DNA from 2 places in the Rhizobium sp. NLR8a genome. Region 2 is predicted to be linked to the other one. Evidence: riboswitches for the same ligand, from Rfam matches in the RefSeq annotation. Region 2 holds a riboswitch; the other holds the start of a gene.
What was found. Region 2 has a riboswitch for S-adenosylmethionine ahead of metA (homoserine O-succinyltransferase). Riboswitches for the same ligand answer to the same signal wherever they lie in the genome.
Positions count from the first base shown of each region.

Region 1: linked by a shared signal. The riboswitch ahead of HJC04_RS09590 (O-succinylhomoserine sulfhydrylase) and the one ahead of metA (homoserine O-succinyltransferase) in region 2 are both predicted to bind S-adenosylmethionine.

Region 1 is NZ_JABDWI010000004.1:271,043-286,196, reverse strand. Features, by position in the region: partial or broken gene HJC04_RS32220 (VOC family protein) at 108-188, opposite strand; gene HJC04_RS09605 (hypothetical protein) at 249-527, shown strand; tRNA gene HJC04_RS09600 (tRNA-Gly) at 552-625, opposite strand; gene HJC04_RS09595 (2'-deoxycytidine 5'-triphosphate deaminase) at 687-1,778, opposite strand; SAM riboswitch at 1,856-1,934, shown strand; gene HJC04_RS09590 (O-succinylhomoserine sulfhydrylase) at 1,979-3,163, shown strand; gene apaG (Co2+/Mg2+ efflux protein ApaG) at 3,387-3,779, shown strand; gene HJC04_RS09580 (Hsp33 family molecular chaperone) at 3,963-4,955, opposite strand; gene argF (ornithine carbamoyltransferase) at 5,049-5,963, opposite strand; gene HJC04_RS09570 (aspartate aminotransferase family protein) at 6,001-7,200, opposite strand; gene HJC04_RS09565 (GcrA family cell cycle regulator) at 7,624-8,157, shown strand; gene phoB (phosphate regulon transcriptional regulator PhoB) at 8,451-9,134, opposite strand; gene phoU (phosphate signaling complex protein PhoU) at 9,295-10,008, opposite strand; gene pstB (phosphate ABC transporter ATP-binding protein PstB) at 10,052-10,867, opposite strand; gene pstA (phosphate ABC transporter permease PstA) at 10,883-12,205, opposite strand; gene pstC (phosphate ABC transporter permease subunit PstC) at 12,202-13,683, opposite strand; gene HJC04_RS09535 (substrate-binding domain-containing protein) at 13,851-14,885, opposite strand.
Region 2 is NZ_JABDWI010000005.1:216,244-231,397, forward strand. Features, by position in the region: gene HJC04_RS11530 (helicase-related protein) at 1-969, shown strand, start outside; gene HJC04_RS11535 (RNA-binding S4 domain-containing protein) at 972-1,376, shown strand; gene fdxA (ferredoxin FdxA) at 1,567-1,905, shown strand; gene HJC04_RS11545 (CarD family transcriptional regulator) at 2,299-2,871, shown strand; gene HJC04_RS11550 (RNA polymerase factor sigma-32) at 3,245-4,108, shown strand; gene HJC04_RS11555 (M48 family metalloprotease) at 4,161-5,705, opposite strand; gene HJC04_RS11560 (MDR family MFS transporter) at 6,089-7,627, opposite strand; gene HJC04_RS11565 (MarR family winged helix-turn-helix transcriptional regulator) at 7,742-8,269, shown strand; gene HJC04_RS11570 (thiamine diphosphokinase) at 8,336-8,986, shown strand; gene HJC04_RS11575 (ABC-F family ATP-binding cassette domain-containing protein) at 8,990-10,810, shown strand; gene HJC04_RS11580 (ABC transporter ATP-binding protein/permease) at 10,874-12,733, opposite strand; SAM riboswitch at 12,887-12,964, shown strand; gene metA (homoserine O-succinyltransferase) at 13,013-13,936, shown strand; gene HJC04_RS11590 (aldose epimerase family protein) at 14,055-15,077, shown strand.

The sequences.
Region 1 (15,154 bases), on a different contig from region 2:
CGGGGACGGAGAGGGTGCGGCACCTCCCCTTCTCCGCTCAGAACGCGGAGATGACCGGCAGGCGGGTAGACGCAAGCAGCGGCCATCCTTACTTTTTGCGGGGCCGTCTAGTCCGGCCGCCAGCCGGCCTCGACAAGAATGTTTCCAGGCGCCGTGCACTAAAACGACCAGCCGCCGCGCGTTTGCGCAATGAGTTGGAGCCAATCCAGAGTAAGATTGGAACGTTCGGAGCTTCGGAGGGGATAGACATGAAATCCGCGATCATCGGCCTCATCGGCACTCTCGCTCTTGGGGGGTGCAACACCACGACATACACCGGCCCGGGGCTGGAGCCCATCCCGGGCAGCATCACCTATACCGGCCAGCCGCGCACCAAGCTCACCAAATCCCCGCCCGGATCGAGCTTCCCGCATGATTTCATCGACCAGTATGGCCAGCAGGTGGAGGAGACCTACATCATCCAGCCTGACCGAAGCCTGATCATCGCGCACCGGCGATACAAGCCGATCCGGTTTTTCCGGGACTAAGTTTCACAGCGCCACTGAGGGAAGTGGAGCGGGTGAAGGGAATCGAACCCTCGTATTCAGCTTGGGAAGCTGCTGCTCTACCATTGAGCTACACCCGCGATGCGCTGAGATTTCCAACAGATGGGGGCCGCTGTCAAGTCGCCGCCCGTCAGGCCGGCGTCAGATGCGGAAATGTTTGGAAAGCTTGAGGCCCTGGGCCTGGTAGTTGGAGCCGAGGCCGGAGCCGTAGAGGCTGGCCGGTTTTTCCTGCATGTGCTCGTAGACCAGGCGGCCAACGATCTGGCCGTCTTCGAGGATGAAGGGCACTTCGTGGCTGCGCACTTCGAGTACGGCGCGGCTGCCGCGCCCGCCTGCCGGCGCATGGCCGAAGCCCGGATCGAAGAAGCCGGCATAGTGGACACGGAATTCGCCGACCAGCGGATCGAAGGGAGTCATTTCGGCGGCATAATCCGGCGGCACATGCACGGCCTCACGCGAGACAAGGATATAGAATTCGTCGGGATCAAGGATCAGCTCGTTGCGGCCGCGGCTATAGAGCGGCTCCCAGAAATCGAAGATGTCGTGCTGATCCTTCTCGTCGACATCGACGACGGCGGTGTGGTGTTTGCCGCGATAGCCGATCAGGCCGTCCTTGTCGCCGGTGAGATCGATCGACAGCGCGATGCCGCCGCCCGACACGTTCGGCTGCTTGCTGGCAACCAGCGTCTCGCTTTCATGCAGCTTCAAAAGTTCCGGCTCCCCGAGCACGGACTGGCCGACGCGGAAGCGGATCTGCGACAGACGCGAGCCGCGGCGCACGACGATCGGGAAGGTGCGCGGGCTGATTTCGAGATAGAGCGGGCCGGAATAACCTGCCGGGATCTTGTCGAATTCCTGGGCGTAGTCGGTGATGACGCGGGTGAATATATCGAGCCTGCCGGTCGAGCTCTTCGGATTGGCCGAGGCCGACATGTCGGCCGGCAGCGCCAGGCTTTCCATCAGCGGCACGATATAGACGCAGCCGGTTTCGAGCACCGCGCCCTGGGACAGGTCGATCACGTGCAGGCTCAGCCGATCGAGCTTGTCCGAGACCAGATGCGAGGGACCGGGCATGAAGGAGGCACGCACACGAAACGCCTTGCTTCCCAAGCGCAGGTCGAGACTTGCCGGCTGGATCTGATCGCGGTCGAGCTCCCGCTCGGAGTTCAGACGCCCCGTTTCGAACAGCGCCGCAATCGCGCGATCCGCCAGAATTCCAGTTTCGCGAGCCATCGTGCCCCATCCATCATTTTGCCGCCGACAAAACCAAACTCGGGGAATTGACGCAAGCCGCCAACAGCAGTATTGCAGAATTATCCCGTGGTGATTTGGCCGGTCGGCTTGCAGCCACGTTAAACAAGTGGCTAAAAAGACCGGGTTATGAAACCGGTCTGCTTTTGCGGCCGGTTTTTTTGTTATGTGAAGGTGATGGCATGAGCAAGACCTGGCGCCCGGCAACCCAACTCGTCCATGGCGGCACGCTGCGTTCGCAATATGGCGAAACGTCGGAAGCAATCTATCTCACCCAGGGTTTCGTCTATGACACGTCGGAAGCGGCCGAAGCCCGCTTCAAGGGCGAAACGGACGGCTTCATCTACGCCCGCTACGGCAGCCCGACGAACGACATGTTCGAAAAGCGCATGTGCGCATTGGAAGGCGCCGAAGATGCCCGCGCCACCGCCTCCGGCATGGCGGCCGTCACTGCCGCCGTCCTCTGCCAGGTCAAGGCAGGCGACCATATCGTCGCCGCCCGCGCCCTGTTCGGCTCCTGCCGCTGGGTCGTAGAAACGCTGGCGCCGAAATACGGCGTCGAGTGCACGCTGGTCGACGGCCGAGATCTCGCCAACTGGGAAAAGGCGATCCGCCCGAACACCAAGGTGTTCTTCCTGGAAAGCCCGACCAATCCGACGCTCGAAGTGGTCGATATTGCAGGCGTCGCCAGGCTCGCCAACCAGGTCGGCGCCAAGCTGATCGTCGACAACGTCTTTGCGACCCCGCTCTTCCAGAAGCCCTTGGAGCTCGGCGCCCATATCGTCGTCTATTCCGCCACCAAGCATATTGACGGCCAGGGCCGCTGTCTCGGCGGCGTGGTGCTCGCCGACAAGGCATGGATCGACGAGAACCTGCACGACTATTTCCGCCATACCGGCCCGGCCATGTCGCCGTTCAATGCCTGGACGCTGCTGAAGGGGATCGAGACGCTGCCGCTGCGCGTGCGCCAGCAGACCGAGAATGCGGCGAAGATCGCCGATTTCCTGGCCGAGCAAGGCAAGGTCGCCAAGGTGATCTATCCCGGCCGCAAGGATCATCCGCAGGCCGACATCATCGCCAAGCAGATGACCGGCGGCTCGACGCTCGTCTGCTTCGAGCTGAAGGGCGGCAAGGAGGCGGCCTTCGCATTGCAGAATGCGCTTGAGATCATCAAGATCTCCAACAATCTCGGCGACAGCAAAAGCCTGATCACACATCCGGCAACGACCACGCACAAGAACCTGACGGAAGAGGCGCGCGCCGAACTCGGCATTTCTCCGGGTACGGTGCGGCTTTCGGCCGGCATCGAGGACACGGACGACCTGATCGAGGATTTCGCGCAGGCGCTTTCCAAGGTATCGGCTTGATCGACTGGAATAGCGGCCGGACTTCAATGTGGAGCCGGCCGCCGATCCGCGGGAACAAGGTCAGCCGCGCCGGCGTTGCGAAGTAAAATTAAGGCTGACGATTAGGCTTAATGATCGAAAACCATATGATCATCACTATTTGACCGCTGATCAACGTTCCGTTTCTTGACGGACCGGGCCTCTTATAAGATACGGGTAACATATCTTGACTATGGTGCAAGGCATGTATCGCGCCCTCACAAGAGATATCGAAGTCGTGGTCGAACCGTTCTATCTGGAGGAGCAATCCGATCCGGAGGACGACCGCTATGTCTGGGGTTACCGGATTGTCATCAGCAACAATTCCGGCGTCGCCGTTCGCCTCATCAACCGCTACTGGAACATCACCGATCAGAACGGACAGGTGGACGAAGTGACCGGCCCCGGCGTCGTCGGCGAGCAGCCGCGGCTCAGCCCGGGCGACACCTACGAATATTCCTCCGGCTGCCCGCTCGACACGCCCTCAGGCCTGATGTTCGGCCACTATCAAATGGAAACGGATGAAGGCGAGCTGTTCGACGTCGACATCCCCGCCTTCTCGCTTGACTCGCCGGGGCTGCTGCGCGTGCTGAATTGAGGGCAAGTTCCTCCCGCTCAAGAGATTGCCGAGACCCGCCCCTCATTCGCCTGCCGGCACCTTCTCCCCGTAAACGGGGCGAAGGGACCATGCCGCGATCGATCTGTCCCCGCCGACCTCTCGCAGGGCACGTCCCCTCGCCCCATTTACGGGGAGAGGGGCAGCTCTCAATGCTAACTGAGCCTATTCCGCCGGCTGAAGCTCGGCTGCTTGGAAGCGGTAGGTGGTCGAGCAGAATTCGCAGGTGACGGATATCTCGCCGTTTTCCTGGCTGGCCTCGATCTCCTCGGCGGTGAAACCCTTCAGCACGTTGCCGATCTTTTCCCGCGAACAGCTGCAGCGGTCGAAGACGGCGCGGGGCTCGAAGACGCGCACGCCGCGCTCGTGGAACAGGCGGAACAAGAGGCGTTCGGTGCCGACCTGCGGATCGGTCAACTCGTCGGCATCGATGGTCTCGACCAGCGAGCGGGCTTCGGTCCAGGCGTCATCCTCGCCATGCGGACGGTCGCCGTTATCGCCGTCGCCGCCGTGGAGATCGGGCTGGCGCATGCGCTCCGGCGCCTCCGGCAGGAACTGGGCAACGAGGCCGCCTGCCCGCCAGCGGTGGCGCGGCTTGCCGGCATCGTCACGGTCGAAGAGTTCGGCCGCAGCCAGGCGCACCCGCGTCGGGATCTGCTCCGACTGGCGGAAATAGACGCCGGCGATCTCCTCGAGCGAGGTGCCGTCGAGCGCGACAATACCCTGATAGGGCTGGGCGAACTTGCCCTGATCGATGGTGAAGGCGAGCACGCCCTTGCCGAGCAGTTGCTCCGGCTCGGTCTCGCCTGAGGCAATCGCCTGGTCGAGCAGCGCCCGATCGAAACGGGCGTAGGCGCGCACGTTCTCCGGCGTCGAGAAATCGGCGACGAGCAGATCGACCGGGCCGTCGCCCTTGGTCTGCACGGTGAACTTGCCGTCGAACTTCAGCGAGGTGCCGAGCAGCACCGTCAGCACGACGACTTCGGCAAGCAGCCGGGCAACGGGCGCGGGATAATGATGGCGCTCGAGGATGGCATCGAGCATGGGGCCGAGCTGGACGGCGCGGCCGCGCACATCCAGACCCTCCACCTGAAAGGGGACGACATGATCATCGCCGGCGAAATCGAACTGGCCGAGGGCGGCTGCAGCTTCTGCCATGGCTTTACTCCTAGTTTCGGGAGCGGCGGCCAAAGTGTCCGGCGCTCGCGCAGTCGGGCCGCAAGCTTATGACTCGCAACATCCGATTATGGTTCAGATCGCGCCCAGGCACCAAGCAAGAATCGATTTCTGCGCATGAAGACGGTTTTCCGCTTCATCGAAGACCACGGATTGCGGGCCGTCGATCACCTCGTCCGTCACTTCCTCACCGCGATGCGCGGGCAGGCAATGCATGAACAATGCATCGCTGCCGGCCTTGGCCATCAAGGCCGCATTGACCTGATAAGGCTGGAAGACGTTGTGACCCCGGGCCCGATGTTCCTGATTCATGGAGACCCAGGTATCGGTCACCACGCAATCGACGCCTTCGACCGCACGGTCGGCATCATGGCAGAGCATGATTTCGGCGCCCTCATTGCGGGCCCAGTTCAGATAGTGATCCTTGGGCTCCGAACCAAGGGGGACGGCCATGTTCATGCGGTAGCCGAAGCGCGCCGCCCCTTCGACCAGCGAATGCAGCACATTGTTGCCGTCGCCGGTCCAGGCGATGGTCTTGCCCTTGATCGGGCCGCGATGCTCCTCGAAGGTCATGATATCGGCCATGATCTGGCAGGGATGGGTATCGTCCGTCAGCGCGTTGATGACAGGCACGGTCGCATGTTCGGCAAGCTCCAGCAGGCGCGAGTGCTCGGTGGTGCGGATCATGATCGCATCGACATAACGCGACAGCACCTTGGCGGTGTCGCCGATCGTCTCGGCGCGGCCGAGCTGCATTTCGGTGCCAGAGAGGAACAGCGTTTCCCCGCCGAGCTGGCGCATGCCCACGTCGAAAGAGACGCGGGTGCGCGTCGACGGCTTCTCGAAGATCATCGCCAGCATCTTGCCGGCGAGCGGCTTGTCGCCCTTGCCGGCCTTGAAGGCCTGCTTGCGGGCGAGCGCGTCGTTCATGATGGTTCTGAGGTCGGCCGATGTGACGGCCGAAAGATCGAGGAAATGTTTAGGAGCCATGTTCTTACCTGTCGTGCGCCCGAAGGCGGCGATCCCTTCAAGCCGTCTTCTTGATCTTGGCGGCGCGGATGCTCTCGGCGGCGCGCTCGAGGCGCACAAGCCCTTCGCGGGCTTCCTCGGCAGTGACCACCAGCGGCGGAAGAAGGCGGATGACGTTGTCGCCGGCCGGCACGCCGAGCAGATGCGCGGCGCGGATCGCCTGCAGCAATTCGGCCGAGGGAACCGCAGCCTTGACACCGAGAAGAAGCCCTTCGCCTCGGATATCCTCGATCACATCGGGATAACGATCCTTGAGCGAGGCCAGTCCCTGGCGGAAGACGAGCGCGACGTCGCGCACATGCTCAAGGAAGCCATCGGCGAGGATGACGTCGAGCACGGCGCTGCCGACCGCCATGGCCAGCGGATTGCCGCCATAGGTCGAACCATGCGTGCCGGCCTTCATGCCGGAAGCGGCCTCGGCGGTTGCAAGGCAGGCGCCGAGCGGGAAGCCGCCGCCGATGCCCTTGGCGACGGCCATGATATCAGGCGTGATGCCGGACCATTCATGGGCAAACAGCTTGCCGGTACGGCCGACGCCCGTCTGCACCTCGTCGAGGATCAGCAGCAGGCCATTTTCGTCGCAGATCCGGCGCAGCGCCTTCATGAATTCGCTGGTGGCGGGACGCACGCCGCCCTCGCCCTGCACCGGCTCGATCAGGATTGCGGCCGTCGCATCGGTAATGGCGGCACGCACGGCATCGATGTCGCCGAACGGCACCTGATCGAAACCCGGCGCCTTGGGGCCGAAACCTTCGAGATATTTCTCCTGGCCGCCGGCGGCGATCGTCGCCAGCGTGCGGCCGTGGAAAGCGCCTTCGAAGGTGATGATATGGAACCTCTCGGGATGGCCCTTGGAAAACTGATAGCGGCGCGCCGTCTTGATGGCGCATTCGAGCGCCTCGGCGCCCGAATTGGTGAAGAACACCTTGTCGGCGAAGGTGGCGTCGGTCAGGCGTTTGGCCAGGCGCTCCTGGCCGGGAATTTCATAGATATTGGAGAGGTGCCAGACCTTGTCGGCCTGCTCCTTCAGCGCCGCGACCACATGCGGGTTGCCGTGGCCGACGGAGGTGACGGCGACCCCGGCGCCGAAATCGAGATAACGCTCGCCGCTCTCGGCGATCAGCCATACGCCCTCGCCTCGCTCGAACCGCAGCGGGGCACGAGAATAGGTGTCGTAAAGCGGCGCGGCTTCAGCCATCGCGGGTCTCCCGTTCAATGTTGTCATGCGCGGATTCCGGCTAACAAAACCAGGTCCGAAAAATCAAAAATGCCGCCTTTCGGCGGCGAGCGGTACTATTTCCTTTTCGCGCTGCAATGTCAACAAAACTGCGGCCTTAGCGTATGCCGCAAGCTTGTACAGGGGCACTTTCGGCCTTCAACAGGCATTATTGCAGAAATGACACGCAGAGGCAGCAAGTTGGGGAAAAACTTGAAATTCGATTCATCCGGATTCCCGCGACTCTTGTCACGGAGTCAGCCTCACACTAGGTTAAAGTTCAATTACTAGACTGCATGCGGCGGAACTAGTCACCAAAATTGATCAAGCGTTTCTTGTTTCGGAGGCTTCCGGGACAACGGTGAGGGATTCTGCCATCACCAACGCAAAAGGTGGAGACAGGGCATGAACTGGACAGACGAGCGGGTCGAGAAACTCAAGAAGCTTTGGGCCGAAGGACTGAGCGCCAGCCAGATTGCTGCGCAGCTTGGCGGGGTCAGCCGAAACGCCGTTATCGGCAAGGTGCACAGGCTCAGCCTTCCCGGCCGCGCCAAGGCCGGCGGCACGGCCACCGCGGCGCGCACGCCGAAGCGCCAGACATCCGCGCCGCGCGCGCCGAACTACGCCTCCCGGATCGCCACCCGCACCGTGACCCGCCAGCAGGGCGCAACCCTGCTGAAGGAAGAGATCGAGATCGATACAGTCGAGGAAATGGAATATGTGCCGAAGGGCAACGTGGTGGTGCCGATTTCCCGCCGCCTCGGCCTGACGGAGCTCACCGAACGCACCTGCAAGTGGCCGGTCGGCGATCCGCTCAAGGAAGATTTCCATTTCTGCGGCTGCGAATCCCCGGACAATTCGCCCTATTGCAGCTATCATCAGAAGCTTGCCTATCAGCCGATCAACGAACGCCGCCGGGCGGCGGCGCGGGTCAGCTGAGCGGACCGGTATAGCCAGACATAAAAAACGGGCCGCCGTTTCTTATTCGAGTGGGAAGTGACCTTTGCGTTTAGCAACCCCCACACTCCGTCATGCCAGGGCTTGACGGAGGAGAGGTGGCGCCGGGACAAGTCGGCTTTGCAGGCGCGATGGAAAGGTGGTGCCGAGACGCATAAGCCTCGCCGGCGCAACGACGCTGGCTCCGCAGCGGCGACGATGGACGACAAGGCGGGCCTCACAAGCCGTACTGCCGTGCGTTTGGCGGGAACGCCAACCCCACACTCCCTCAGCCTTCAGGCCTCCATCGAATAACCGGCGCCGCGGACGGTGCGGATGACGTCCTGCATATTGGAGAAATTCAGCGCCTTGCGCAGGCGGCCGACATGGACGTCGACGGTGCGTTCGTCGACATAGATGTCGTGGCCCCAGACGCCGTCCAGCAGCTGCGAACGGGAAAAGACCCGGCCCGGCGACGACATCAGGAATTCCAGCAGCCGGAATTCGGTCGGGCCGAGGCGGACTTCGCGGCTCTTGCGGTGGACACGATGGGTTTCGCGGTCGAGCTCGATATCGCCGCATTTCAGCACCGAGGACAGCACCTCGGGACGGGCCCGACGCAGCATCGCCTTGACGCGGGCGACGAGCTCGGGGGTCGAGAAGGGCTTGACGACGTAATCGTCGGCGCCGGTGGACAGTCCGCGCACACGCTCGCTCTCCTCGCCGCGCGCCGTCAGCATGATGATCGGCAGCCGCTCGGTTTCCGGCCGCATGCGCAGGCGCCGGCAGAGTTCGATGCCGGAGACGCCGGGCAGCATCCAGTCGAGGATGAGAAGGTCGGGCGTGCGCTCCTGAAGCCTGATCTCGGCCTCGTCGCCGCGCAGGATGGTATCGACCTCAAAGCCTTCCGCCTCAAGATTATAGCGAAGAAGCACGCTCAGCGCTTCCTCGTCTTCAACAACTGCGACTCTCGGGATCATGCGTGTCCGTCTCCTCGCGCACAAGCCTTAAACCGGGACGATTTAAGCAGGCGTCCTGCGCAAATTCAGAAATTGGCTGCGACCTCTTTGCGCGCCCCGAACGGGCGCGCACGCAAGTGACTGGTCCGGGCGGCTGGCCCGGGCGGCTCGTTCGGAACAATTATTCCGTCGCGGCGCCGACGGTGTTGGCACTGTCATCCTTCGGACGATCGCCTTCCGGCTGGGCGCCCGTCGCCATGTAGTAAATCGTCTCGGCGATGTTGGTGGCATGGTCGCCGATGCGCTCGATGTTCTTGGCGCAAAAGAGCAGATGCGTGCAGCTCGTGATGTTGCGCGGATCTTCCATCATGTAGGTCAAGAGCTCGCGGAACAGCGAGGTGTACATCGCGTCGATCTCGTTGTCGCGTTCGCGGATGGCGGTCGCCTTGTCGGCGGCGCGTGTCGTATAGACGTCGAGCACTTCCTTGAGCTGGACGAGCGCCAGCTCGGAGAGGTGCTCGAGGCCGCGGGCGAGCTTGCGCGGCACGCCTGTGCTCTGCACGGCGATGACGCGCTTGGCGGTGTTCTTGCCGAGGTCGCCGACGCGTTCGAGATCGGCGGCGATGCGGATCGAACCCATGATCTCGCGCAGGTCCGAGGCCATCGGCTGACGGCGGGCGATGGTGACGATCGCCTTGTCGCCAATCTCGCGTTCGGTGTGATCGAGGATCACATCGTCGGAAATGACCTTTTGCGCCAGCGCCGTATCGCCGTTGACCAGCGCCCGGACGGATTCCGCGACCATCTGTTCGGCCAGGCCGCCCATTTCGGAAATCCGCCTGGAGAGGAACTTCAGATCATCATCATAGGCGGAATAAATATGTGTCGATGCCATGGGGCTTTGTCCTCGAATAACGGAAAGCTTCGTGTCGCCGGGATCAGCCGAAGCGACCCATGATGTAATCCTGGGTGCGTGGATCGTCGGGGTTGGTGAACATCTTGTCGGTGTCGTTCTCCTCGACGAGGTTGCCGAGGTGGAACATGGCGGTGCGCTGCGAAACACGCGCGGCCTGCTGCATGGAGTGGGTGACGATGACGATCGTGTAGTTCTCGCGCAACTCGTGGATCAGCTCCTCGACCTTGGCGGTGGCAATCGGATCAAGGGCCGAGCAGGGTTCGTCCATCAGGATGACCTCCGGGCTGACGGCGACGGCGCGGGCAATGCACAGGCGCTGCTGCTGACCGCCGGAGAGGCCGGTGCCGGATTCGTGCACGCGGTCCTTGACCTCGTTCCACAGGCCGGCGCGCTGCAGGCTGCTCTCGACGATCTGGTCGAGATCGGCCTTCGACTTGGCGAGACCGTGGATGCGCGGGCCGTAGGAGACGTTTTCGTAGATCGACTTCGGGAACGGGTTCGGCTTCTGGAAAACCATGCCGACGCGGGCGCGAAGTTCGACCACGTCGATATCCGGATCATAGATGTCGTCGCTGTCGAGCGTGATCTTGCCGGTGACGCGGCAGCCTTCGATCGTGTCGTTCATGCGGTTGAGGCTTCGCAGGAAGGTCGACTTGCCGCAGCCCGAGGGGCCGATCAGGGCGGTTACGGTGTTTTCGCGGATGTTCAGGTTCACGTCGAAAAGCGCGCGCTTCTCGCCGTAATATACGGAGACATCCTGTCCAATCATTTTATACGGGACGTTGCTCATCTTCTGATCCAGCGCCTTTTCAACTGCAGCTTCCGTCAGCATGTTCATGATGTTTAACTCCGTTTACCAGCGGCGCTCGAAGCGACGACGCAAGAGGATGGCGCCCATGTTCATGACGATCAGGAACAGGAGCAGGACGATGATGGCACCCGAAGTACGCTCCACGAAGGCACGTTCGGCCTCGTTCGCCCACATATAGACCTGCACGGGCAAGGCCGTCGAGGGCTCGAGCGGTGTCGTGGGCGCATTGGCGACGAAGGCGACCATGCCGATCAAGAGCAGCGGCGCGGTTTCGCCAAGCGCGTGCGCCAGGCCGATGATCGTGCCGGTGAGGATGCCGGGCATGGCAAGCGGCAGGACATGGTGGAACACCATCTGCATCTTCGAGGCGCCGAGGCCGAGCGCTGCGGCGCGGATCGAAGGCGGCACGGCGCGCAGAGCCGCGCGGGTGGCGATGATGATCGTCGGCAGGGTCATCAGCGTCAGCACCAGGCCACCGACCAGCGAAGCCGAGCGCGGCAGGCCGATGAAGTTGATGAAGACGGAAAGGCCGAGCAGACCGTAGACGATCGACGGGACGGCGGCGAGATTGTTGATGTTGACCTCGATCAGGTCCGTCAGCCTGTTCTTCGGCGCAAACTCCTCGAGATAGATCGAGGCGGCGACGCCGATCGGCAGCGACAGAACGAGCACGATCAGCATCAAGTAAAGCGAGCCGATGAGGGCAACGCCGAGGCCGGCGGCCTCCGGGCGGCTGGAATTGCCGTTGACGAAGAGGCCGCTGTTGAATTGCTTCTGGAGAACGCCGCCCGCCTTCATCTGGTTCATCCAGTTGACCTGCTTGTCGTTGACCTTGCGGTTCTTCTCATCGACGGAAAGATCGATCTGGCCCTTGTTGGCACTGTCAATATTGGCATCAGCGAGCAGGGTGACATTGACCGTCTTGCCGATGATCGAGGGATCGGCGACGACCAGATCGCGCAGCTGGATCGGCGCGCTCTTGGAGAGCATGGCGGTTGCATCGCGCACATCCGGACGGCTCGATGCATTGATGTTCAGCTGCTTGACGATCGCGTCACGCAGCAGAACCGGATAGTTGGCGGCGATCAGCACCGAAGGATCGGTCGCCCGCTTGCCGTTCGGATCGATCGTCTTTTCGGCGAATTCGATCGGCAGGGTGATCGTCGTCTGCTGGAAGGCGGTGTAGCCTTTGCCGATCACCGTCCACAGCAGGACGAAGAGAAAGATGAGGCCGAAGGCAATGGCGGCGATGCCGTAGGCCTGGAACCGGCGCTCGGCGGCATAGCGGCGCTTGATGCCGATGTCACGGCGGGCAGGCGCCTTGGAAACGGTGACACCGACGGCGGGAGAAACAATGTTCGTCATTCGTACTGCTCCCGATATTTGCGCACGATGTAGAGCGCATAGATGTTGAGGCTAAGCGTGATGCAGAACAGCGTGATGCCAAGCGCAAAGGCGACCAGCGTCTGCGGCGAGGTGAACTCGAGGTCGCCTGTCAGCTGATTGACGATCTTGACGGTCACCGTGGTCATCGGCTCGAAGGGGTTGATCTGAATGCGGGCGGCAACACCTGCGGCCAGCACGACGATCATGGTTTCGCCGATGGCGCGCGAGGCGGTCATCAGCAGCGCGCCGACGATGCCGGGAAGTGCCGCCGGCAGGACCACCTTCTTGATGGTTTCGGAGCGTGTGGCGCCGAGACCGAGCGAACCGTCGCGCAGCGCCCGCGGTACGGCGGTGATGATGTCGTCCGACAGCGAGGAAACGTAGGGGATCAGCATGATGCCCATGACGATACCGGCGGTCAGAACGCTCTGTGCCTGGATGAAGTTCGAATAGTTGCCGGAGAGCAGGCCGCTGATCTGCGCGGAGAAATCGCGCAGGAAGGGGCCGACGGTGACGAGGGCGAAGAAGCCGTAGACAATCGTCGGGATGCCGGCGAGCACTTCGAGCAGCGGCTTGGAGACGCCGCGCACCTTCGGCGAGGCGTATTCGGCCATGTAGATGGCGGCGAAGAGACCGACCGGCACGGCTACCAGCATGGCGACCAGGCCGATATAAAGCGTGCCGAGCAGGAGCGGGATCAGGCCGAACTGGCCGAAGGACGAGCTGCCGGCGCCGGCAAAGCGCGGATCCCAGACAGTGCCGAAAAAGAAATCGCCGGCGGGAACGACGGCAAAGAAGCGAACCGCTTCCGACAGCATCGACAGCACGATGCCGACCGTCGTCAGGATGGCGATCGAGGAGGCGAGCAGCAGGCCCCAAAGCATGACGCGCTCGACGCGGTTGCGGGCGCGGAAGCGCGGCGCGATGGCGCGCAGCGCATAAAAGGCGCCGGCAACGGCCAGAATGAAGACGATCGCGGTCATGGCGAGGCGGCTCGTCATGCTCATGGAATTGAGCGTCTTGGCGGCCTCGACCATGTATGGCTGCGGCTGGCCGGCGAGCGGCACGCCCTTTTCGCTGAGCTTGGCCTGCAGGGCGGCCGGATCGTTTGCCACCGCGGCGGCTTCGTCCGATGTCAGCATCGTCAGGCCGCGCGCGACCGTCGCCACCATCGAATAGCTCAGATCCTGTTCGACCGCGGCCTGCGCCTTGACCTCGGCAGGGAAAGTGCCGCGCACCGAGGACTGGATGACGCCGGGGCCGACGGAGAGCCAGACGCAGAGGACGACGAGGGCGGGAAGAACCGTCCAGATCGCGGCATAGGCGCCGTAATAGGCCGGCCGGGAATGCAGTGCGGAGGACCTGCCTCCGGCAAGGGCTGCGGCACGGCCGCGCGCGACCAGATAGGCGACGGCGCCGATCGCCACAAGGCACAGAAGTATGACGGATGTGCTCATTCGTTACGTCCCCAGGCCCGTGGCCCCCAAAAAGCGCGGGCGGCTTCATCAGCCTGCCTTCGGCTTCCAATCATGGAGAAGGAATTCAACCCTGCCGCGGAAAGACCGGGACACAGGGCCATAAACGATGCCGGCGCGGGCTTTGAAGCACCGCGCCGGCAAAGTCATTACATGGACTTACCAGCTTCGACGTCCTTGCGGATCGCGTCGCGCTCGGCATCCGGAGCGGCAACGAGGCCGTATTCAGCCAGCGGGCCGTCAGGGCCGATCATCTGGTCGGATACGAAGAAGCTGACGTATTCCTTCAGGCCCGGAACAGCGCCGAGATGTGCCTTCTTGACATAGAAGAACAGCGGGCGGGAAACCGGGTAGGTGCCGTTGGCGATCGTTTCGGTGGACGGAACGATACCGTTCACGCTGGCGACCTTCAGCTTGTCGGCGTTGTTTTCATAGAAGGAAAGGCCGAATACGCCGACGCCGGTCTTGTTGGCCGCGATGCGTGCGAGGGTTTCCGGATAGTCGCCGTCGATGTCGACCGCAGCGCCGTCCTTGCGGACCGCGACGCAAGCCTTGGTCTGGGCGGCCTTGTCGGAGATTTCCTTGGCGATGACGTCGAGAGCGCCCGAAGCCTTGCAGCCGGCGGCAAGAACGTTCTGTTCGAAGACTTCGCGCGTGCCGTGCTTTTCGCCCGGGATATAGGCGGCGATGTCAACGGCCGGGAGCTTCGGATTGACTTCCGACCACTTCTTGTAGGGGTTGGCGACGAGCTTGCCGTCGACGACGACCTGGGCAGCGAGTGCCTTGTAGATGTCGGCCGGAACGTAAGCGACATCAGGGTTGGACGAGTCGGTTGCGAAGACGATGCCGTCATAACCGATCTTGACTTCCTGGATGTCGGTTACGCCGGCGGCCTTGCAGGCTTCGGCCTCGTTCTTGTTGATCGGACGCGAAGCGTTGGCGATGTCGATGGTGTCTTCGCCGACGCCCTTGCAGAATTCCTTCAGGCCAGCGCCCGTGCCGCCGGATTCGACGACCGGCGTCTTGAAGTTGGTGAAGGTCTCGCCGAAGGATTCGGCAACGATCTTGGCGTAAGGCAGGACGGTGGACGAACCAGCGATCTGGATCTGGTCGCGAGCGACGGCTGCGCCAGCGAAGGCGGCAGTTGCAGCGAGCGCGGCAACGGTGAGCTTGAAGGTGTTCATTAGAAATCTCCCGCATTGGGCTTGTGTGAGTGCGGCCTGAGAGGCCCTCGCAGTGCCTTTTTTCATCGGCGGGACTCTCTTAACGCTGTAAGCACCGTCCTTTTATGTCAAACCCGTGAAACATTTGTGACAGGTTAAATCGCTGTTTTACAACGATAAAATTTATGGATCCCGCCTGAACGTGTCGACGGATGGCAAAGTTTGGATCGCGGTTCGACCATGCATTGTAAGTTTACAACACGTGATCCGGCGGTTGCGGAAAGGCATCC
Region 2 (15,154 bases):
CTCGCCGGCTTCCGCTTCCTCGGCAAGCGCGCCGTGCGCATCGACATTCTGGAGCGGCTTGCCGATATCATCCGTCCGCTGCTGCAATGGAAGCCCGGTCAGAGCAATCGTCCGGAGGGCGCCTATGACGGTCGCCGTTTCACGACGACGACGGCGATGCTGTCGATTCTCGGGGCGACGCTCGAGGACATGGAAGAGATCCTCAAGGGCCTCGGCTATCGCGCCGATGCCGTGAAGGCGGAAGAGGCGTCGGCCCATCTTGCGGCGCAGGACGCGGCTTCAGCCCCTGCCGCCTCCGCGGAAACATCCGCGGAAGCGGCAGAAAAAGCCGATCACGATGATGCCGACGGAGCGACGGAAGAGGCTGTTTCCGAGCCGACCCAAGCCGAGCCGGCTTCGACGGCGGCCGACGTCCCCGCCACAGAAGCGAACGACAGCAACACTGCGGCCGAAGTGACCGAGGCAACCGCTTCGGCAGAGACTGCCGCCTCCGGGGAAGCTGGCGAGCCGGCGGAACCGAAGCCGGTTCTATTGTGGCGTCTCGGCGGCCGCAATGACAACCATCGCCAAGCACGTGGCGGCCATGGCGAACGCCGGGGCGGCCAGAACCAGGAGCGCGGCGAACGCAATCGCCGTCCGAACGGCGGTGAAGGCGGCGAAGGCAATCGCGGCGGCGACGGGCGCGACAACCGCCACGGCCGCGGCAAGGACGGTGGCGGCCGTGACGGTGGCAGACCGCAGCAAGCAAGGGGCGAGCGCAAGGACCAGCCGCGCGGTGATCGTCAGGACCGTGGCGATCGGAAGGACCGCGGCGAGCGGAACGATCGCAATGACCGTAACGACCGCAACAACAATCGCGGCGCCCAGCCGCTGCGCTTCGAGGCCAAGCCGCCGCGCAAGGAGAAGCCGATCGATCCGGATTCTCCCTTCGCCAAGCTCGCAGCTCTCAAGGAACAGATGAAGAAGTAATCATGGGCGGGGAGACACAGCCGGCAAGCGGTTCGCGCCAGCGCATCGACAAGTGGCTGTTTTTCACGCGCATGGTGAAGTCGCGCTCGCTGGCCCAGAGTCACGTCCAGTCGGGGCACGTGCGCATCAACGGCGAGCGCTGCAGTCACCCGAGCCAGATGGTCAAGCCGGGTGACCGCGTCGAACTGACGCTGGAGCGGCGCGATGTCATTCTCATCGTGCGTCTCGCCGGGGAGCGGCGGGGTCCCTACGAGGAGGCCCGCCTGCTCTACGACGACCAATCCCCGCCGCCGGATGAGACAAAACGTCTCACGCCGTACGAGCAAGCGACCCGGGGGACGGGTACCGGCCGTCCGACCAAAAAGGAAAGACGTGCAATCGACAGGCTGATGTCGGACGAGGATTAGAAAACTCTGTCTGTGGCGGCGGCTTTGCAGATCGTTTACCCTTGAAATCCGGCGCTAAAGCCGATAGGTCACTGACAACCTGCCGGAAGCGTGCTTGCCTGCCAAGCCTGTCCACGCTTCGCCCGGCACGGGGATAGGCGCGACGTTCCAGGTTGCCCGGCCCCATCCGCTTGAAATCCTGGAGTTCTTCATGACCTATGTCGTGACCGACAATTGCATCAAGTGCAAATATACCGATTGCGTGGAAGTCTGCCCTGTCGACTGCTTTTATGAAGGCGAGAATTTTCTCGTCATCCATCCGGACGAATGCATCGATTGCGGCGTCTGCGAACCGGAATGTCCCGCCGAGGCGATCAAGCCGGATACCGAGCCGGGCCTCGACAAGTGGCTGAAGATCAATACCGAATATGCCAGCATCTGGCCGAATATCACGGTCAAGAAGGATCCGTTGCCGGAGGCCAAGGAAATGGACGGCCAGACCGGAAAATTCGAGAAATATTTCTCCGAAAAACCGGGTTCCGGCGATTAAGACGGCTGTCCGATTTCGTCGCCGGATGCGGGCCGTTGAGCGGTGAAACGTTTTTAATCCTGCGTCTGGCATATGGGTGATCTGTGTTGCCCGCATGACTCAGATGAAGCAAATTATTGATTTCCTCATATTTTTGTGATAGGTTTCGCCTACTGTTCCATTTGTGGCATGACGCATGCCCAAAACCATCACGAAAGCAAAACCAATCCGTACGCGGTTTCCGTGACATATCAACGCTTTGAGCGCCGGGTCCCCAGATCGCGCGCAAGAAGCCCTTGCTTTTGCCTGATGGGACCAGAGTGAAGTCACCCGACGGATGCAACCGTCTCAACCGGGCCTGACTGACCCGGCTCCGGCCGCCGCCGGAAGCGTAACAGGGAGTTTTTGAATAGAATGACGACTCAGCAGAAAAAGCCTTCTACAGCACGTCACGGCTTCAAGACCGGTGAATCGATCGTCTACCCCGCTCATGGCGTCGGTACCATCACCGCTATCGAAGAGCAAGAAGTTGCCGGCATGAAGCTCGAACTTTTCGTTATCGATTTCGAAAAGGACAAGATGCGCCTTAAAGTTCCGGTCGCGAAGGCGATGAGCATCGGAATGCGCAAGCTTTCGGAAACGGATTTCGTCGATCGTGCGTTGAAGGTTGTGCAGGGCAAGGCGCGCGTCAAGCGCACCATGTGGTCCCGCCGCGCCCAGGAATATGATGCCAAGATCAATTCCGGTGATCTGATTTCCATCGCTGAAGTCGTGCGTGATCTCTATCGTGCAGAGAACCAGCCCGAGCAGTCCTATTCCGAGCGCCAGCTCTACGAAGCAGCGCTCGATCGCATGGCGCGCGAAATCGCCGCTGTCAACAAGATGTCGGAAACCGAAGCCGTCCGCCTCGTCGAGACCAATCTCAACAAGGGTCCGAAGCGCGGCAAGGCGATTGAAGAAGACGATTCGCAGGACGAAGCCGCTTAAGGCAAGCCTGTCTCTCCCAAAAAAACCCGGCCGTCGCGCCGGGTTTTTTATTGGAACTTTTTCCCGACTGACGCGTTTACCACACGTAATTGCGGACTGCTCGTCGGGCGCAAACTCGTCGGGCGAACTGCTATTCCGTCAATATTCGGTGAGGAGCGGATCATGCCTTTTCAATATTGCCCGTTCGGCAACGTGAAGAAACAAGTCCGACCCAGCCGTCTTAGCGGCACGTGATGAGAGATAGGGCCTCTCCCTGAAAAGTCCAGGGGTGAGGCCCTTTTGCATTCGGAACCCCATTCAGTCCGGACAGCGATGTTCCGGAACGTGAGTTTTATTGTCCATTTTGAGGGCGAAGGCCTTTCGGGAGATCGAAATGAAGAACATGTCTGCAGATCGGCGCATGATCAAAATCGCGATGGCCGCCCCCTATCTCGCCCGTCAGGAAGAGCATGATCTCGCCACCCGCTGGAAAGATCACGATGATCGCGGTGCACGCAACCAAATCGCCATGGCGCATATGCGGCTGGTTATCTCCATGGCTGGCAAGTTCCGCAATTTCGGTCTGCCGATGAGCGACCTCGTGCAAGAGGGCTATGTGGGCCTGCTGGAAGCCGCCGCGCGTTTCGAACCGGAACGTGACGTGCGCTTTTCGACCTATGCCAGCTGGTGGATCAGGGCGTCGATCCAGGACTATATCCTGCGCAACTGGTCGATCGTGCGCGGCGGCACCAGTTCGGCGCAGAAGGCGCTGTTCTTCAATCTGCGCCGTCTGCGCGCCAAGCTCGCGAGAGGCGATACGCAACTGACTCTGCAATCCATTCATCAGGAAATCGCCGCTGCCCTCGGCGTCAGCCTCGCCGATGTCCAGACCATGGATGCCAGGCTTTCCGGCAACGACGCTTCGCTGCAGGCGCCTTCCGTCTCCGGCGATGCCGAGAGCGCGGAAAAGATGGATTTCCTCGTCAGCGACGATCCGCTGCCGGACGAGCAGGTTTCCAATATGATCGACGGCGAGCGCCGCCGCGTCTGGCTCGCTTCGGCGCTGAAACATCTCAACGAACGTGAGATGAAGATCATCAGCGCCCGGCGCCTGGCGGAAGACGGCGCCACGCTCGAAGAACTGGGCGCCGATCTCGGCATTTCCAAGGAGCGCGTGCGCCAGATCGAAAGCCGGGCGATGGAAAAGCTTCGTAGCGCGCTGGTCAGCGCCGACCCGCATATGGCGGCCTACGCCTGAACTTCTTTACCCTCCAGCAGCACTGCCTGGCCCGGCGCAAGCCGGGCTTTTTTCATTCGGCGATGATTTTGACGCGATCGCCAGGGGAAACGGCCGCACCCGTCGGCAGGGCATTGATGAGCTTGAAGAGATCAAGCTTGCGATCGGTGCCCATCATGCGCGCGGCAAGCGTCGAGATGTTCTCGCCTGGCCGGACCGTGACGACACGAATGCGCAGCGGCTTCAGCGAGGCTGCCTCCGCCGGTGTCATGCGCCGGAAACTGGCGCGCAGAACATTGGCCGTCGGTTCGAGGGCGTCGCTGCCCTTCGGTACGGCGGTCAGGAAACGGAAGATCTGCGCATTGTTGCGGATGACGGTGACATCGAAATCCCAGCGGTCGGCACTTGCGCGAGCGGTGGCTGCTTCCATGCCATTGACGGTGATCTGTTGAATGGTCGATGGGTCGAGACCGGTCACCCAGCCGCTGGAGATATAGTTTGTGAGGCTCTGGTTCTGGTTGTCGGCAACGCCATCGAAGCGGACGGCGATGTCGTTGGGGCCGGTGGCCATCACGGCTTCGACCTTATTGTCGATCTTGAAGTCCTCCGGTACGTCGAAGCGGATGCCGAGGCCGCCATGCAGGAAAGTCTGGCCGCGTACGTAGCCTTCTTCCGGACTGTCGCCATAGAGCAGGCCGTCAATGCCATCGAGATAATAGTCGCGACCCTTGTCGCCGACCCTCCCTTCCTGGCCGAAGGCGCGCGCATGGGTGCGGGCAAGCTCGATGCGCTGGGCGGAGTTCGGATGGCTCGAGAGGAAGTCGAGGCTCTGGTCGGCTTCCGGGTCGACCGACATGAAGCGGCTGTAGGCCGCCATCGAATCGAGGAAACGGGCGGCGGCATAGGGGTCGTAACCGGCTTCGCCGAGCATGCGCACGCCGATGACATCGGCCTGCAGCTCCTGCTGGCGGGAGAAAGCGGCAAGCCTGAGCTTGCCCCGGGCAAGCGCCTGCTTGCCGGCGATGTCGCTCGATAGGACCTCGGCGACGACGCGGCTGGCAATGACTTCGGCTTCTTCGCGCTTCTGCCGCTCGATACCGTGATTCGCTGTCACGTGGCCCATTTCGTGCGACAGCACAGCGGCGACTTCCGAGGCGTCGTTGGCAAGGGCAAGCAGACCGCGGGTGACGTAGAGGTAACCGCCCGGCAGCGCGAAGGCGTTGATCGCAGGCGAGTTCAGGATGGTGATACGGTAGGACTGGCTCGGATTTTCCGACACCGCCGTCAGCGCGCCGGCAATGCGGGCGACGAGGCGCTCGGTCTTGGCATCCTTGTATTCGCCGCCGTAGCTTGCCACGATGCGCGGATGCTCGCGGGCACCCATCGCCGCGCGCGGATCGTTCTTCTGCACCTCGTCGACGATCTGCGGATTGGAGGAAGGCGAGATGCTCGGCTGGTAGGATTGTTCGATCAGCGACTGACACCCGTTCAGCGCCATTCCGACGGTTGAAAGCAGCATCAGGCGGCGGGCGAAGCGCCGCGTCGCAGAGATGACATCACTGGAAAGCGCGGGCGATTTCCACGTCGTCAAGCTGTCCAGTCTGGTTCTCTGCATCATGTCGCTGTTTTGCCGGTTTGCCGCAGATGGAGACCGGCCTTGGCAAGGGGAACTCAACAGGTGCGCACCCCTGATCTCGCGCCGCATGCTAGGCCGATACACGTCGTTGCTGTAACTGATTTACGCATCGGTTGCATAGCGAGACTCTGTTTAATTGTGGCGCCGTTGCATTTTAGCAAGCCTCAGGCATCGAGGTCTCCCTTCGCTCGGATGAAATTATGGCGAAAGTTCCGTCACCAGTCATAGATTTGTCAGAGGCGCGGAAAAAGAACGGCATGATTGAAGCAACAGGTGGGATAACGGCAGCCCTGCGAGAAAATCGCAACTTTTGATCTATCTATGCGATAGAGAACGTCTGCTGGTGCATATTCCCATTATGTAGTCTATTCCGCCGCTTCCGCCGCCGCCGATTGCGGTCGCTTCGTTTCGCCGGTGCGCGGCAGTTGCACGGGCTTCAGCGTCATTGCGGCAGCAAGGCCGATCAGGGCAATGGCGCAGGAAGTCATGAAAAGGGGCGAGAAGGCGGCGGCATAGACATCTGCGACGGCCTGGCGGCTCGCTGCGGGAAGGGCGGCCATCATCTTCGGCGTCAGCTGTTCGATATCGGCAACATCGGCAATGGGAGCGCCGACCTTGCCGAGCCCGGAGGCGATGATCGCGCCATAGATTGATATGGCGATCGAGGCCCCGCCCATGCGCGAGAGTGTCACCGAGCCGGTGGCGGCGCCGACGTCGCGGGCGGGGGCGGCATTCTGCACGCCGATGACGGGGACCTGCTGCGCAAGGCCGATGCCGATGCCATGCAGCATCATGATCGCGCCGATGAAGGCGATCGGCGTTCCCGCATGGACCTGCGACATCAGCGCGAAGGCAATGGCGCTGCAGGTGAGGCTTGCGATGGCGAAGGGTTTGTAGCGACCGGTCATCGAGATGATACGCCCGGCCGACAGCGACCCGCAGACGAGACCCCCGGTCAGCAGAATGAAGAGAAGGCCGGCGGCCGATGGCGAAAGGCCGGTCGTCGTCTGCAGGAAGAGAGCGAGATAGTTGACCATGCCGATGGCGATGGCGCCGCCCATCACCGATATTACCAGCAGCAGGCTGAAGGTTGAATTGCGGAAGAGCTGCAGCGGAACGATCGGCTCCGGCGCGCGGCGCTCGACGAACACCCAGGTGACGGCGCAGACGGCGCCGAAGGCGACGATCCCGATACTCTGTGGTGAGATCATCGAGCCGAACAATTCGCTGCTGTCTGTGGCAAGCACGATGCTCGTCGTCGTCAGCGCGATCAGCAGCGCGCCGGCATAATCGATCTTCGGGCGCCGATGCGGCTTGCGGTAGGGCAGCATGAAGGCAAGCCCGGTGAGCACGACGAAACCGATCGGCACGTTGACGAGGAAGATCGAGCGCCAGCCGAAGAGATCGCTCATCGTCCCCCCGAGCACCGGGCCGATCGCGCCTGAAGCCATCAGCACGAGGCTGGAATAGCTTTGATAGCGCGCCCGCTCGCGCGGCTCGAACAGATCGGCGTTGACGGCAAAGATCGACACCATGATGCCGCCACCGCCGAGGCCCTGCAGCACACGAGCGGCGATCAGCGTATTCATCGAGACAGCCAGGCCGCAGACTGCGGAGCCGACGGTGAAGATTCCGATCGCCGTCATCATCACATATTTGCGGCCGAAGAGATCGCCGAGCTTGCCGTAGAGCGGCATGACGGCGCTGAGCGCCAACAGGTAGGCCGAGCCGATCCAGCCGAAACGCTCGAGATGGCCGAACTCGCCGACAATTGTCGGCAATGCCGTGGAGACGATCTGGTTATCAAGCGTCGCCATGAACATGGCGGTCATCAGAAAGAAGAAGAGGATAAGCCGGCGACGAGGGTCCGTCACGAGCGGCGCAGGCGCGGGTTGCATGTCCATGAGGCATATTTCCGGGTTCGAACTATTTTATGTGCTATCAGCATGTAATTGTCAACGGCACATGAGTGACCCCGGCATATTCAATTTTGACCTCCGCTCTGCTATGGTTCGGTCATGAATGAGACGCTGACGAAGATCCTGTCCAACAGTCGGGCCGAGCCGGACGATGAGAACCTGCCTCGCATCGGCAGGAGCATGGCGCGCATGCGCCTGATGACCGGCCGACGGCTGATCGGCAGGCTGGCGATCCAGAGCGCCGCACCGGGCCTTGAGCTCTCCCACCTCGACGTGCTCGACGCCGTGCGCCGGGCTGGGTCGCCCGGCGAGGTCACCGTCGGCTTGATCGCGGAGATGCTGCGCATCGACCCGTCGCGCGCGAGCCGGGTGGTGGCCGAGATGGTCGGACGCAACGTCTTGCGGCGCGAAGCCTCCCAGGCCGACGCGCGGCGGATCGTCGTCGTCATCACCGACGCTGGCCAGGCGCTGCTTGCCGAGATCCATGCGCAGAAAATGGCCATTATCTCCGAGATCGTCTCCGATTGGCCACGCGAGGATATAGAGCGTTTCGCGACGCTGTTCGAACGTTTCATCGGTGGCTACGAGGCAATCTTTCTCTCGCGCGACAAGGACACGCCCGGTTGAGGCGAAAGCCGTCCGTCGGTGGTGCCCCTTCCCCTCGCCCCCCCGTTTGCGCTAAGGGCAGTGCCCATGAGCCAATCCACCTTCACCATTCTGCTCGGCGGCGAACTCAGCCTGACGGAACGCCTGCGCCACGCGATCGGCGGCAGCCGCTTCATCGCGGCCGATGGCGGCATGCGGCATGCGATGGCGCTTGGTGTCATGCCTGAGCTCTGGGTCGGCGATTTCGATTCGACGCCCCCCGAGCTCGAAGCGGGTTTTCTCGATGTGCCGAAACAGCCCTATCCCGCAGCGAAGGCGGCAACGGACGGCGAAATCGCCGTATCGGAAGCGATCGCACGTGGCGCGCGGCGGCTGATCCTCGCCGGCGCGCTCGCCGGCGAACGCTCCGACCATGCGCTTCAGCATCTGCTGTCGGCTGTCGGCTTGGCGGAAAAGGGTTTCGACGTACTGCTGACCTCGGGCAAGGAAGAGGCAGTGCCGCTGGTTCCCGGCACGATCGAGCTCGATCTTCCCAAAGGCAGCCTGTTTTCCGTGCCCGGATTTGGGCCGCTGACCGGACTTTCTATCGAGAATGCGCGTTATCCGCTCACCGATTTCCATCTGCCTTTCGGCTCGTCGCGCACCATTTCAAATGTCGCGGAAGGCAAGGTTCGCCTTTCGCTCGAGAGCGGCCGGGCGATCGTGCTTGCCCGCCCCTATGATCTTTCCGGAGTCTGATTTTTGGCCCCTCCCATTCTGAAACTCGACGATATCTTCCTGAGCTTCGGCGGCGCACCGCTGCTGGCGGGCGCTTCCCTGCAGGTCGAGCCCGGCGACAAGATCTGTCTCGTCGGCCGTAACGGCTCGGGAAAATCGACGCTGCTGAAGATCGCCGCCGGCCTGGTCGAGGCGCAGTCCGGCGAAGTTTTCCGTCATCCGTCCTCGACGGTGCGCTATCTCGAACAGGCGCCGGACTTTGCCAGTTTCAGCACCGTTCAGGCCTATGCCGAGGCTGGTCTGGGACCCGGCGACGATCCCTATCGCGTCACCTATCTTCTGTCCCACCTCGGCCTCACCGGTGAGGAGGATCCAAATACCCTTTCCGGCGGTGAATCGCGACGGGCCGCCCTTGCCCGCGTGCTGGCGCCGGAGCCCGACATTCTCCTGCTCGACGAGCCGACCAACCATCTCGACCTGCCGACCATCGAATGGCTGGAAGGCGAGTTGCAAAAGACGCGCAGCGCCCTGGTGCTGATCTCGCACGACCGGCGGTTCCTCGAAAAAGTTTCGACGGCAACCGTCTGGCTCGATCGCGGCGCCTCGCGCCGGCTCGACAGGGGCTTTGCGCATTTCGAAGCCTGGCGCGACCAGGTGCTGGAGGCCGAGGAGCTCGAGCAGCACAAGCTCGGCAAGGCAATCGAGCGCGAGGAGCACTGGCTGCGCTACGGCGTCACGGCCCGGCGCAAGCGCAATATGCGCCGTCTCGGCGAGCTGCAGACGATGCGTTCGCAATATCGTGGCCACAAGGGCCCGCAGGGCACGGTGCAGGCGACGATTTCGGATGCGCAGGAATCCGGCAAGCTGGTGATCGAGGCCGAGAAGATCACCAAGAGCTTCGGCGACCGGGCAATCGTCACACCGTTCTCGATCCGCGTCCATCGCGGCGATTGCATCGGTCTCGTCGGGCCGAACGGCGCCGGCAAGACGACGCTCTTGAAAATGCTGACCGGCCAGCTTTCGCCGGACGGCGGCACGGTGAAGCTGGGCACCAACCTGGAGATCGCCACCCTCGACCAGAAGCGCGAGGACCTCAAGCCCGAGGAGACGCTTGCAAACTACCTGACCGACGGGCGCGGCGAAAACCTGCTCGTCAATGGCGAGCAGCGCCACGTCACCGGCTACATGAAAGAATTCCTGTTCCAGCCGGAGCAGGCGCGAACACCGATCAAGAGCCTCTCCGGCGGCGAGCGCGCCCGGCTGATGCTGGCGCGCATCCTGGCGCGCCCGGCAAACCTCCTGATCCTTGACGAACCGACCAACGATCTCGACATCGAGACGCTCGACCTCCTGCAGGAAATCGTCGCCGGCTTTCCCGGCACCGTCATCCTCGTCAGCCACGATCGTGACTTTCTCGACCGCACCGTAACCTCGACGATCGCGCCCGCCGTGCCGGATGCGCCCGACGGCCGATGGATCGAATATGCCGGCGGCTATACGGACATGTTGGCGCAGCGCAAGGGCGTACTCGACGAGCGCAGGAAAGCCGAGAAAGCGGCGGAGAAACCGAAGACCCAGGAGACAACAGCTTCCGGCGCAGCCTCGAAGGGCAAGCTTTCCTTCAAGCAGAAATTCGCGCTGGACAATCTGCCGAAGGAAATGGCCAAGGCCGAGGCCGAGATCGCCAAGCGCGAACTTGTCATGGCCGATCCCAATCTCTTCACGCGCGACCCCGTTGCCTTCAACCGCCTTGCAGGCGAGATGGAGAAGCTGCGAGTCAGCCTGACCAAGATGGAAGAGGAATGGCTGGAGCTCGAAATGCTGCGGGAAGAACTGGAGGGCTGAGACTCTCGCACTCAGCCGCTTGCGTCACGTTGTAGGCAGGGGTCCTGCCGATAAGGGGGCGTCCTAAAGCGCCGGCGCGGGGACGGCGGCTGCGCCGGCACTGGCGCTGGCGCCGGTGGTCTGGGCGACCTGCTGCTGCGGCTCTTCGGATCTCGAGGGCAGAGCCTGCAGATGCAGCACCCGGGGCTGCAACGCCTCCAGATAAGTTTCAGAGCGGCCGATATAGATCATGCCGATTTCGGGCATCGAAGTCAGCACGCTGCACATCGTTTCCTGCCATTCCGGCTCCATGCCCTCGAGCACTTCGTCGAAGATGATCCAGCGCGGGCGCACCAGCAGCAGGCGCGCGAAGCCGATCGCCTTCTGTTCATCGCCGTCGAGCAGCTTGTCCCAGCGGGCGCGGGTATCGAGCCTTGCGATCAGAGAGTGCAGGCCGGCCTTTTCAAGGGCCGCCTCGACCGCAGCTTGCTCGTAGGCATCGGCGCTTTCGGGGAAGGCCAACGCCTCGCGCAACGTGCCGCCCGGAATATAGGCGATTTGCGGAACGAACAGCATGTCGTCGATCGGCGGCAGACCCATCGTGCCGCTGCCGCACGGCCAGAGCCCGGCCAAGGCCTGGAACAGCAGCTTGCGGTTGACGCTATGATCGCCGTTGATCATGATTTTTTCGCCGGCCTTGATCACGATATCGGTTTCTCGCAGGCGAAAACCGCCGCATTCCTCGATGTCTTCGCCGATCTTGGCATTGATCACCACATCCTTCAGCGTCAGCCTGTCGGCGGCGGTGTCTTCATAGGCGATGCTTCCCTTCACGCCAAAGCCCTCGTCCATGTCGAGCAACGCCTGGCGGAAGTCGGTGACGCGCATCAGCGTGGCACGCCATTCGGCGATCGGGCCGAAATTGGCGACATACCAGCGCAACGCCGTATTGACCTGGTTGAAGGCGCCGACCGACATCATCAGCTGGCCGAGGGTGAGGCCGCCGGAAAAATAGGCGGGTGCGGCAACGATGATCGGAATGACGATCACCAGCCAGCCGTAGCCGGCCGAAACCCAGGTGAGATTGGTATTGGCCATGGCGAGCCGCTTGACGACCCTCAGTACCGAACTGATGTCGGTATTGATACGCCGGCGTTCGTTCTCCTCGCCGCGGGCGACGGTGATCGCCGGCATGTTCTCGTTGGCATGCATCAGCGTGAAACGAAGCTCGGCCTCCTTCGAGAAGCGGTCGGCATTGAGCTTGACCAGCTTGCGGCCGACGACCTGGCTCAACACCGAGGCGGAAGCTGCATAGAAAATCGCCGCCCAGACCATATAGCCCGGTATGGAGAAGCTGTGGCCGCTGATGTGGAAGATGAAGCCGCTCGAAAGCTCCCAGAGCACGCCGATGAAGCTCACCAGAAGAATGGTCGATTGCAGCAGCCCGAGGACGAGCCCGGTCGTGCTTTCGGCAAGGTTGCGGGAATCCTCGTGCAGGCGCTGATCCGGATTGACGCCGATCAGGCCGCTGGAGGCGAGCCGCAGCGCCCGCTTACGCTTCAGCCACTGGTCGACGAGATCGCGTGACAGGCCTTCGCGCATATAAAGCGCGGTCATCTGGTTCAGCCAAGCCTGCAACACGTTGAGCAGCAGCAGCGTGCCGGCGATCATCGCGAAGATTTCGAGCTGGTGGAAGAATTCGCCGAGGTCGCGGCGCTCGAGCGAATCGTAGAAAGGGGCGTTCCACTCATTGAGAATGACCTGGCCATAGGCCGTCGCCAGGATGACGAGGATCAGCACGGTCGCCAGAAACAGCACCTTGCCGCGAACTTGCGAATTCCAGAATGCTGAGAACATCACACCGAGGCGATATGTCAGGCTGAAATCATACCCTACCCTATCCTGCTTCCGGATGCCCGGCCTCCCTTCGATCTTGTCTGCCATCACGCTTTTCCAACACCGCCCATACTGTCATTATTAACATGGTGGCGTTACCGGTCTATCAACAGATTCTATCAGTCATTAAAGTGTGATGATTCTTGACGGGCCACTCCCGCATGCATTCGGAGTTGATTCGCGGCTCAACTGGGACTAATTAAGGCACTCCGTGGTGATTTGGCCGGCCGGCTTGCAGCCACGTTAAAAAAGTCGCTAAAGGGCCGCGTGCGGACCGGTAGCGATTTTTTCGCCGCCGGTTTTTTATTTTTGATCGAGTTGACCGCAATGCCCATCAAGATCCCCGATACGCTGCCCGCCTTCGAAACCCTGGTTCAGGAAGGCGTGCGGGTGCTGACCGAGACGATGGCGATCCGTCAGGATATAAGACCGTTGCAGATCGGCCTGCTCAACCTGATGCCGAACAAGATCAAGACCGAACTGCAGATGGCCCGTCTCGTCGGCGCTTCGCCGCTGCAGGTGGAGCTGTCACTCATCCGCATCGGCGGCCACAAGGCAAAGAACACATCCGAAGATCACCTGCTCGCCTTCTACCAGACCTGGGAAGAGGTGAAGCAGCGCAAGTTCGACGGCTTCATCATCACCGGAGCCCCGATCGAGCTCCTCCCCTATGAGGACGTTACCTATTGGGCAGAAATGCAGGAGATCTTCAATTGGACGGAGACCAACGTCCATTCGACGATGAACGTCTGCTGGGGCGCGATGGCGGCGATCTATCACTTCCACGGCGTTCCGAAATACGAGCTGAAGGAAAAGGCCTTCGGCGTCTACCGGCACCGGAACCTGAAGCCTTCCTCCATCTATCTGAACGGCTTTTCCGACAACTTCGAGGTGCCGGTGTCGCGCTGGACCGAGGTGCGCCGCGCCGACATCGAGAAATGCGAAAGCCTGGAAATTCTGATGGAATCGAGCGAGATGGGCGTCTGCCTCGTGCATGAGAAAAGGGGCCGGCGGCTCTACATGTTCAATCATGTCGAATATGATTCCACCTCACTTTCGGACGAGTATTTCCGCGATGTGGATGCCGGCGTGCCGATCAAGATGCCGCACAATTACTTCCCGCATAATGATCCGGCACTTGCGCCTCAGAACCGCTGGCGCAGCCACGCGCACCTCTTGTTCGGCAACTGGATCAACGAGATTTACCAGACGACGCCCTATGACGTCGAAGAGATCGGCATGGATCTTTAATGGAATTTCTTTCTGACCTGCCTGGTTGCGGTTTGGAACAAATGCGGGCAGGTTCCGGTCCGGAACCCTATAGCGCTGCGCGTTTTTATCGGACGCGCAAAGGAACGGACAGTCGATCATGTCGGATAAGTTGGAGCGGGAAGTTTTTGGGCAGACGAAGGCGGGCGAGACCGTCTATCGCGTCGTCATCAGGGGCGGCGGCCTAACGGCCAAGATCATCACCTGGGGTGCGGTCATCCAGGATCTGCGCCTTGAGGGTCATGAGGCGCCGCTGCAACTCGGCTTCGAGGATTTCGACAGCTATCCTCTCTACTCGGCCTATTTCGGCGCGACGCCCGGCCGCTGCGCCAACCGTGTCGGCGGCGGCGCCTTTACGCTCGACGGCAAGGACTATCAGCTCGAGCCGAATGAAAACGGCGTCACACATCTGCACGGCGGCAGCGACAATATCGGCAAGCGCAACTGGACGATCGTCGAGCATGCGGTCGACCGCCTGGTGATGAAGATCGTCGATCCGGACGGCCGTGCCGGTTATCCCGGCAACTGCACCATTCAGGCGACGTTCCGGGTGCACGGCAATGGTGAACTGTCGATCACCTATGAATCGACCAGCGATCAGCCGACGCTCGCCAATGTCTGCCAGCACGCCTATTTCAATCTCGACGGCCGCGATGATGCACTGGGCCACGACATCATGATCGCCGCCGATCACTATCTGCCGACCGACGAGAAGCAGGTGCCGACCGGCGAAATCCGGCCCGTTGCCGGAACCGAATTCGATTTCCGCGAGATGGCCCCGATGAAGCGTTTCGTCGGCAGTGAACAGGTATTGTACGACCACAATTTCTGCCTGTCCCGCGAACGCACCGCCAAGCGGACCGTGGCACTCGCCCGCAGCCTCTATTCCGGCGTGTCGCTGGAAGTGCGCAGCACCGAGCCGGGCGTACAGTTCTATGCCGGCTTCAAGCTCAACACTGGGGCTCCCGGCCTCGGCGGGCGCAAATATGGTCCGTTCGCCGGCTTCTGCCTGGAGACACAGATCTGGCCGGATGCGATCAACCATGAGGGCTTCCCGAATGCGGTCCTGCGTCCAGGCGAAGTGCTACGCCAGGAAACGGACTACATCTTCACCAAGAGCTGAAGCGTTCTAAAGCGCGTCACGATCTTTCAGATTCGCTCCTCGCGCTTTAGGTTTTTGTTTACGCAAGTCGGTATCGC